Regions from separate parts of the Cupriavidus sp. P-10 genome, predicted to be linked through region 1. Evidence: predicted binding sites of a transcription regulator. Region 1 holds the regulator's gene; the other holds the start of a gene.
What was found. Region 1 encodes sigma-54, which starts transcription at its own class of promoters, with help from an activator protein. Its sites were predicted from a motif close to TGGCANGNAANCTGCTTT; they were not measured.
Positions count from the first base shown of each region.

Region 1 (4,684 bases):
CTGCGTTGTCGTCGAAGATGGACTGGGAAGTGACGCCGGTGAGTTCCATGCGGGTATGACGTGTGGGGCGGTGTGCCAGGCGCTGCGCCTGTCCGGTCTGTGCCGGCCCGTTCGGGACAGATCAGGGGATCAGGGGTGCCATTCGGTCAGCAGCTGGTGCACGGCTTCGGAAGTGGGCAAGGTCGCCAGCCCTTCGCGCATGTCGCGGTCTGACAGCAGCTGCGCGATCTCTGACAGGATTTCCAGGTGCTGCTGCGTGGCCTGTTCCGGCACCAGCAGGAAAATCAGCAGCGACACCGGCTTGCCGTCAGGCGATTCGAACGGGATCGGCTCGGCCAGGCGCATGAAGGCGGCCAGCGGCTGCTTCAGGCCCTTGATGCGTCCGTGCGGGATCGCCACGCCGGCGCCGAGTCCGGTGGAACCCAGCGACTCGCGCGCGAACAGGTTGTCCGTCACGATGGCGCGCGCCACGCCATGGTTGTTCTCGAAGAGGAGCCCGGCCTGCTCGAACACACGCTTCTTGCTGGTGACGCTGACGTCGAGAGTGATGTTGCCGGGTGGCAGCAATTTGGCCAAACGATTCATGGGCGATGCGCAGGATTTCAGTTAGCGGGCGGATCCGCCGTTCCGCCGGGCAGTGGATGGCTCAGAGGCAGCGGATCACCGGCAGCGCCGAGGCGTCCGGCCATTATAGAGCAGCGGCCTCCCTGTGATTGTGCACCGCAGCGCTGCGCCCGTGTGGGTCCGCACCGTAACCGGGCGCGGGGCAGAATGCGGCGCTGCATGTATGGCGCAGCATACACCTTGCTGCGGCCGTTGCGAACACTCCGTCTCAAACGGGTGACAGCCCTTTGCGCACGCGCCACAGCGCTGCAGGCGCAAAAAAGCCGCGCAAATGCGCGGCTTGCCTGTTTTGTCTTGATTCAGCAGCCCTCTGTGGGGCCACCGGGCACGGTCATTGCTGCATCTGCGCTGCGGCCATCTGGTACTTGACCGCTTCGCGGTCGTGGCCCTGCACGCGGTCCTTGTAGCGGAGTACCTGACGGTCTAGCTTGTCGACGAGTGCGTCGATCGCTGCATACAGGTCTTCATGATGCGCTTCAACGAAGATGTCCTTGCCCCTGAGATGTAGATTGATTTCCGCGTATTGCCGACGGTCCTTTTCCTTGTGGTTGTCGACAGAGAGCAGCACGCTAACGCCAATGACCTGATCGAAATGCCTGACGATTCGCTCCAGCTTCGTTTCCACGTACTCACGCAACGGCGGCGTGATGTCCAGGTGGTGTCCACTGATCTTGAAGTTCATAGCGCTTCTCCTTCTGAAAGAGCCTCACCAGGCAGGCGGTGGGCTCGGCTACAAAGACTTGCGGAGATTCACTGCGGGGATCTTCAGGGCTTCGCGATATTTGGCAACGGTGCGGCGTGCGACAACGAAGCCTTGCTCACCCAGCAGTTCGGCGATGCGACTGTCGGAAAGGGGATTCCTCGGGTCTTCGGCTCCTATCAGTTGCTTGATCAAGGCGCGGATGGCCGTTGATGAAGCCGCGCCACCGGTTTCGGTGGACACGTGGCTGCCGAAGAAGTACTTCAGTTCGAAAGTACCCATCGGCGTTGCCATGTATTTATTGGTCGTCACCCGGGAGATGGTTGACTCGTGTAATCCCAGTGTATCGGCAATCTCCCGCAAAACCAAGGGGCGCATGGCGATTTCGCCGTGCGTGAAAAAGTTCTTTTGACGCTCGACAATGGCCTGCGAGACACGCAGGATCGTGTCGAACCTTTGCTGGATATTCTTGATCAGCCAGCGTGCCTCCTGCAGCTTCTGCTGCAGGCCAGCGGTACCTGACTCTCCCTTCGCGCCGCGCAGGATCTGCGCGTACATGTCGTTGATGCGCAGCCTCGGCATCACATCCGGATTGAGTTGCGCGATCCAGCCGCCGCCGCTCTTGCGCACGAACACATCGGGCACGACGAAGTCGGCTTCGGGGCGGCTGTACGCGTGGCCCGGGTAAGGTGCCAGCGAGCGGATCAATTCGTGCGCGGCCTTGAGTGCTGGCTCGTCTACCTGCAGCGCTTTCTTCAGGCGCGTGTAGTCGCGCACTGCCAGCAGTTCCAGGTGGTTATGCACGATGTTCAGCGCCAGCTCGCGCTGCGGGTGCTTCAGCCGGCGCAACTGCAGGCCGAGGCACTCGGCGGCATTGCGCGCGCCCACGCCAGGCGGGTCGAAGCTCTGCAGCAGCGTCAGCATGGCCTGCACTTCGTCGATCTCGAACTCGAGTTCTTCGGGCAGTTCTGCGCAGATTTCTTCGAGTGAGGCGCTGAGGTAGCCGTCGTCGTCGAGTGATTCGATCAGGAAGATGGCAAGGCCCTTGTCGCGCACCGAAATCTTCAGCGGCGTCAGCTGTTCCATCAGGTATTCGCGCAGCGTGGGCTCGGCCTCGCGCAGCTGCATCGGCGTCTTCTCGTCTTCGTCGCCTTGCGGGCGGCGCGCGAAGTCGTCCAGGCTCCAGTCGCCGCCATAGTCATCGCCGCTGTTGCTGTCGCCGTAGCTGTCGTCGTCGCCCGCGCCATCGGCGCGCGCCTCGCCGTTGCCTTGCGGTTCGGCTGGTGCCGGGGCCGGCGCGCTCTGCAAGTTGACCGAACCATCGGCAGCCACGCGCAGCGGGCTTTCGATCCAGTCGTTCTCGCGTTCGAGCAGCGGGTTTTCCGTGAGCGCCTGTTCGACTTCCTGCTGCAGTTCCAGCGTCGACAGCTGCAACAGCCTGATCGACTGCTGCAGTTGCGGCGTCAGTGCCAGGTGCTGGGAGAGGCGGAGCTGTAGCGACGGTTTCATGCGACCTATTTTATGCGCATCTTTCCGTTGTTGGAACGGAAATTGCTATCGATGTCGCGGCTTGATCGACGCCGGCAGTGGGCTGGCCCATATGCAGATCATGGGGCCGAAAGCAGGGAGAATCAATGGCCTGCCGCAGCGGGCAGGCCAGTACATCACATGCGGAAGTTCTCGCCCAGGTAGACGCGCCGCACCGATTCGTTGGCGATGATCTCCTCGGGCTGGCCCGCGGCCAGCACCGTGCCTTCGCTGATGATGTAGGCGTGGTCGCAGATGCCAAGGGTCTCGCGCACGTTGTGGTCGGTGATCAGCACGCCGATATTGCGCGCCTTCAGGAAGCTCACGATGCGCTGGATTTCGCCCACTGCGATCGGATCCACGCCGGCGAACGGTTCGTCCAGCAGGATGAAGCGCGGCGACGATGCCAGCGCGCGCGCGATTTCCACGCGGCGGCGTTCGCCGCCGGACAGCGACAGCGCCGGGTTGTTGCGCAGGTGCGCGATCTGCAGGTCGTCGAGCAGCGCGTCGAGCCTGCGTTCGATCTCGGCCTTGGCCAGCGGCTTGCCGTTCTCCACCTGCAGTTCCAGCACCGCGCGGATGTTCTCCTCGACGTTGAGCTTGCGGAAGACCGACGCTTCCTGCGGCAGGTAGGACAGGCCCATGCGCGCGCGCTCGTGGATCGGCAGGCCGCTGATATGGTCGCCGTCGAGCACGATATCGCCCTCGTCCAGGTTCACCAGCCCCACGATCATGTAGAACGAGGTGGTCTTGCCCGCGCCGTTGGGGCCGAGCAGGCCGACCACTTCGCCACTCTTCACGTCCAGCGAGACATCCTTGACCACGGTGCGCGAGCCGTAGCGCTTTTTCAGGTGGCGCACGACCAGCGTGCTGCCGCCTTCGAGGACGGCCGTGGCTTGGACGGAAGGCTTTTCGGCGATGGTGGCGGTATCGGTCATTGGCACAGTCTGGCGTTCAGCGTTTCAGGCGAGGAAGCGGTCCCGGCCCGGCGTCAGGGTTTGTTGGCGGGCGCGGGCGCCGGCTTCAGGTCCAGCGGCGAGCCGCTGCCCGAACCCTGCGCATTCGGGTCCTGCCGCGGCGACAGCACCGCGCGCACGCGGCCCGACGGATTGGCGGCCGAGGTATTGTCGCCGCCGCCGGCAGCCGTGTAGAACTCCTTGCGGCTGTCGTAGGTCAGCACCGCGCCGCGGATTTCGTCGAGCATCTTGGCGCCCTGCAGGCGCGCCATGCGCGCGTGGCCGATCAGCTTGGACAGTTCCTGCTTGCCGTCGTATTCGATGCGGTCGCCCCAGCCGTCGATGTATTCGTCGACGCCTTCGCGCTTCTGCCGGATGTAGGCCTGCTTGCCGGCCTTGGCGGTGGCCACCGCGAACTGGTAGCCCTCGGGATCGGTGCGCAGCTCGGCCGCATCTGACTTCAGGACCATCGTGCCCTTGGTCAGCACCACGTTGCCGGTCAGCGTATAGATCTGCTTGACGTCGTCGTAGCTGGCGTTGTCGGCCTCCAGCACCATCGGCTTGTCGCGGTCCGCGCGCTCTGCCAGCGCGGGCTGGGCCAGCAGCAGGCCGAGGGCCGTGGCCGTGGCGAGCAGGGCCTGGGCGGCGTGTCGACGGGACGAAGTCGTCAGGGAAGCGGTCATGTTGGCAGCAGTGGCTAGAGGGCGTGTTGGTGCGGGTGGTGCGGGTGGTGCGGGTGGTGCGGGTGGTGCTGGTCGTGCGGGCAGGCAGGGCGCGCAGCGGCATTGCCGGCGGCCGGCCGCGTGGCCGCGCGGACCGGGTCAGGGCCCCGGCGTACGGCCCGGGGACGGCCCGGTGACGATGGTGCCGCGTACAT
Region 1 is NZ_AP025170.1:345,415-350,098, forward strand. Features, by position in the region: gene hprK (HPr(Ser) kinase/phosphatase) at 1-49, opposite strand, end outside; gene ptsN (PTS IIA-like nitrogen regulatory protein PtsN) at 130-585, opposite strand; gene hpf (ribosome hibernation-promoting factor, HPF/YfiA family) at 956-1,306, opposite strand; gene CTP10_RS01645 (RNA polymerase factor sigma-54) at 1,355-2,833, opposite strand; gene lptB (LPS export ABC transporter ATP-binding protein) at 2,989-3,789, opposite strand; gene lptA (lipopolysaccharide transport periplasmic protein LptA) at 3,843-4,490, opposite strand; gene lptC (LPS export ABC transporter periplasmic protein LptC) at 4,629-4,684, opposite strand, start outside.

Region 2 (4,684 bases), on a different replicon from region 1:
GGGTTGGCGGTGAAGTTCTGGATCGTGTCGCTGAATATCTTGTTGTTGCCGATCACGGTCTGCACGTTGTCCGGCGTATCGAGCGAGGTGGCGAACAGCCCGATCTCGCGCACCGTGCCGGTGACCCCGCCGATGGTGACGAAGTCGCCCACCTTGAACGGCCGCAGCACCACCAGGAAGGCGCCGGCCGCGAAATTCGACATCAGCCCCGACCATGCCATGCCAATGGCCACGCCGGCGGCTGCAATCAGTGCGGCGAAGGTGGTGGTCTGGATGCCGAAGTAGCCGAGGATGCCGATCACCAGCACCACGTTCAGCGTGACCGTGACGATCGAACCCACATAACGCAGCAGCGTCGGGTCGACCTTCTGCTTGCCGAGCGCGTTCTGCACCATCCGTACGACAAAATGGATCAGCCATCGGCCGATGACCCAGAATGCTAGCGCTGCCAGGATCTTGACCCCGAACTGCGTGGCATAGGCGACAACCAGGGTCTTGAGGTTGTCGAAAGTAGTGGCATCCATCGGCGTGTCCTCTCGGTTTGGGTAAGTGCCGCCCGGCGGCCGGCGGCGACATCCCAACCGACCCCGCCGGCAACTGGGTGCAAGCCCTGCGCGCTGACGCGGCGCAATACGTGGGCACGGCAATTATTGGAATGCCGTGCCTGGAAGCGCAAGCAAATAATTGTCAAGACAAGCTGGCCGGCAGGCCAGCTTGTCCAGGCGCCGGGGGGCGGCGCTTCCGCCTTACCAGTTGGTTTCGCGCTCCGGCGTGGCGGAAATGCGGTGCAGCGTCAGGTCCGCGCCGTTGAATTCGCCTTCGGCATCGAGCCGGATGCCGACCAGCTTCTTGAGCGCGCCGTAGACCAGGGTGCCGCCCACCAGTGCCACCACGATGCCCAGCACCGTGCCGATCAGCTGCGCGCCGAGCGACACGCCGCCCAGCCCGCCCAGCGCCTTAGTTCCGAAAATGCCCGCGGCAATGCCACCCCAGGCGCCGCAGAGCCCGTGCAGCGGCCAGACGCCGAGCACATCGTCGATATGCCATTTGTTCTGCGCCAGCGTAAACATGTAGACGAAGAGGGCGCCCGCGATCCCGCCGGTGATCAGCGCGCCCAGCGGATGCATCAGGTCCGAGCCGGCGCATACCGCCACCAGCCCGGCCAGCGGGCCGTTGTACGCAAAGCCCGGATCATTGCGCCCGGCGGCCCAGGCCGCCAGCGTGCCGCCGGCCATCGCCATCAGCGAATTGATCGCGACCAGGCCGCTGATTTTGTCGACGGTCTGCGCGCTCATCACGTTGAAACCGAACCAGCCCACCGCCAGGATCCATGCGCCCAGCGCCAGGAAAGGGATATTGGAAGGCGGATGCGCGCTGATGCGCCCGTCCTTCTGGTAGCGCCCGCGCCGCGCGCCGAGCAGCAGCACCGCCGGCAGCGCGATCCAGCCGCCCAGCGCGTGCACGACTACCGACCCGGCAAAGTCATGGAATGGCGCGCCGGCAATTTGCGTGATCCAGTCCTGGACGCCGTAGCGCTGGTTCCACGCAATGCCTTCGAAGAAGGGATAGACAAAACCGACCAGTACGAACGTCGCCACCAGTTGCGGATTGAAGCGCGAACGTTCGGCAATACCGCCCGAGATAATCGCCGGAATGGCGGCGGCAAAAGTGGCCAGGAAAAAGAACTTGACCAGGTCGTAACCGCTTTTTTGCGCCAGCGTTTCCGCCCCGGACATGAATTGCACGCCGTAGGCAATGGTGTAGCCGATAAAGAAATAGGCAATTGTGGAAACTGCGAAATCCACCAGGATCTTTACCAATGCATTGACCTGGTTTTTCTTGCGCACCGTGCCCAGTTCGAGGAAAGCAAAGCCGGCGTGCATGGCCAGCACCATGATGGCGCCAAGCAGGATAAACATGGCGTCGGTGCCGGTCTTCCAGTTGTCCATAGTGACCTCATGCTCAAAATGGGCGCATGGGTATGCAAAAAGCATTCCAGTGCTGGCTGCATCCTGGTGCCGGCTGCACCGGAGTGGGCAGAAACCGCACCGGAATGCCGCGTGCGGGGAATCGGGCGCGGACGACCTTGGGCGAGAGGGGTGGCAGCCGTGCCGCCAATGCGCCAGAATGGCGCGTCGCAGGCGTCCGCGGCTGATCCGTTGTGGTGCGACGCCCCAATTTCGGGCATTTGTCCCATCGGGACCCAAGCCGGCCGGTGAAACTGGCTCCTTGCGACACAACGCCGCAGCCCGGCGAATCTGGCCGGTGGCAAGCGCAAAAAGAGTGGGAAATTGCCCGCTAACCGGCCTCAAGCAAGGATTTGCGGGTTTTTTCGTTGCATTGGTGCCACTGGGGATTGCTCAACGCACAAGGGGCAGATTAGACTGCGCCGATCGATGTTTTGGCGCCAGGCCGGCACATCGGTGACGACGACCAACAAGGGAAATCAGCCATGAATAAAGGTGAACTGGTATCGGCCATCGCCACGGAAGCAGAACTGAGCAATGCGGCCGCTGAGCGCGCACTCAATGCAGCGTTGGACAGTATCAAGAAGGCAGTGGCAAAGGGTGATTCGGTCACGCTGGTAGGTTTTGGAAGCTTCAGTGCCGGCAAGCGCGCCGCCCGCACCGGCCGCAATCCGCGCACCGGCGAAACCATCAAGATCCCGGCCGCAAAGACGGTCAAGTTTTCCGCCGGACAGGGTTTCAAGGACGCGGTGAACAAGAAGAAGTAAGCAGTTTGCGTCCACAGCGTGAGAAGGCGGCCAGGCAGGCCGCTTTTTTGTTTGTGTGCCGTTTGCGTGCCGTGCCGCGACGACTGCCAACGGCGGGCCCGATCCGGGTTAAACTGCCGGCGCCCGGAGCCGCCAGCCGGCCCGGGCGACCGCCCCCGCAATCCAGACCTCACGCATCATGAACGACCAGTCCCACCAGCTTTCCATGACCGTGCTGATGACGCCGGACATGGCCAACTTCTCCGGCAACGTCCACGGCGGCACCATCCTGAAGTACCTGGACATGGTCGCCTATGCCTGCGCCAGCCGCTATGCCGGCCGCTACGTGGTGACACTGTCGGTGGACCAGGTGGTATTCCGCCAGCCGATCCACGTGGGCGAGCTGGTGACCTTCCTGGCGTCGGTCAACTTTACCGGCCGCAGTTCGATGGAGATCGGCATCAAGGTCGTGACCGAGAATATCCGCAGCAAGCTGGTGCGCCACACCAACAGCTGCTACTTCACCATGGTGGCGGTCGACGACAACGGCAGCCCGGCCGAAGTGCCGCCGCTGGAGCCGCGCGATGAAGTCGAGCGCCAGCGTTTTGCCGCCGCCCAGCAGCGCCGGGCGCTGCGCCAGGAAATGGAAAAGCGCCACGGCGACATCAAGTCGTCGGTGACCTGACACGTTGCCACCCGCCATGATGAAACGATCCTGCACGATCCTGGCCCTGGCCGCCTGCGCGGCGGCCACGGGCGGCGCGCATGCCGAGGAGATCGGCAGCGTCAGCACCAATTTCCGCATGACCGGCTCCGACAAGGTCGTCATCGAAGCCTATGACGACCCGCAGGTGGACGGCATTACCTGCTATGTGTCGCGTGCCCGCACCGGCGGCATCAAGGGCCAGCTGGGCATGGCGGAAGACCCGCCGGAAGCCTCGATCGCGTGCCGGCAGGTGGGAACCATTGCCTTCAAGGGGCCGCTGAAGCAGCAGGACCACGTTTTTTCCGAGCGCATGTCGGTGCTGTTCAAGACCCTGCACGTGGTGCGCGCGGTCGACCGCAAGCGCAATACGCTGGTCTACCTGACGTATTCGGACCGTATCGTCAGCGGCAGCCCGCAGAACAGCGTGACCGCCGTGCCGGTCCCGGCCGGCACGACGATCCCCGTCAAGTAAGCGCCGGCGCGCTCAGGGCGCCAGTGCCGCGGCTTCTGCCTGGCAATCGCCCGCGGGGCGGGCGCCGGCGGCACGTGCGGCGGCCACTTCGCGGCGGGCCTGTTCGAGGTCGGCGCGGAAGGTCGGGTCGGCATGCAGGCGCGCCACCGTTGCGGCGGCCATCATGCGGCCTTCGTTGACATCGCTCTGCCAGTGCACGTTGCACACCACCCGGCTCTGGCCGAAGGCGCGCCCGCGCGCCAGGATGGCGTCCGCGCGGGCCGGTTCCACCTCGGCCAGGATCAGCGCCCAGGCCCAGCCGATGGCGCTGTGTCCCGACGGGTAGGATCCGTCCTTCTCCAGCTTGGCGGCTTCGTCTGGCGTGCACATCCCGGTCTTGTTGGCGACGAATGGCCGCGTGCGCTTGTAGCGGTCCTTGGCGCCATAGGTGGACAGGCCGGCATCGACCAGGCTGCGGCGCAGCAGGATATTCAGGTAAGGCGTGTCCCTGGCACTGACCGGCACCCCCAACGCGCATGAAAAGGTGCTGGCTGCCTGCGGAAAGTTCAGCACGGCGTCGGTGCTGGCAACCTGCCAGCGCGGCGAGCCGCGCAGCGTGCCCGCCTGGCGCGCCGCATCGTCATCCAGCGCCTGCGCGGGCGAGCCCTGTGCCGGCGGGGCGGGCAGCAGCTTCAGGCTGTCCGGGCGCGCATCGGCGGCCAGATAGCCGGCGGGCACACCCGGGCGGAATTCCGGCACCGCGGACAGGTTAGTGCCGCCGGCCGCGCAGCCGGCCAGCAGCGCGGCTGCCGCC
Region 2 is NZ_AP025171.1:1,251,808-1,256,491, forward strand. Features, by position in the region: gene CTP10_RS22775 (mechanosensitive ion channel family protein) at 1-524, opposite strand, end outside; gene CTP10_RS22780 (ammonium transporter) at 747-1,949, opposite strand; gene CTP10_RS22785 (HU family DNA-binding protein) at 2,453-2,734, shown strand; gene CTP10_RS22790 (acyl-CoA thioesterase) at 2,913-3,398, shown strand; gene CTP10_RS22795 (CreA family protein) at 3,415-3,891, shown strand; gene CTP10_RS22800 (acid phosphatase) at 3,904-4,684, opposite strand, start outside.
Region 2: a site for sigma-54 is predicted at 1,981-1,998, ahead of CTP10_RS22780 (ammonium transporter). Genes of this name have one in related genera too.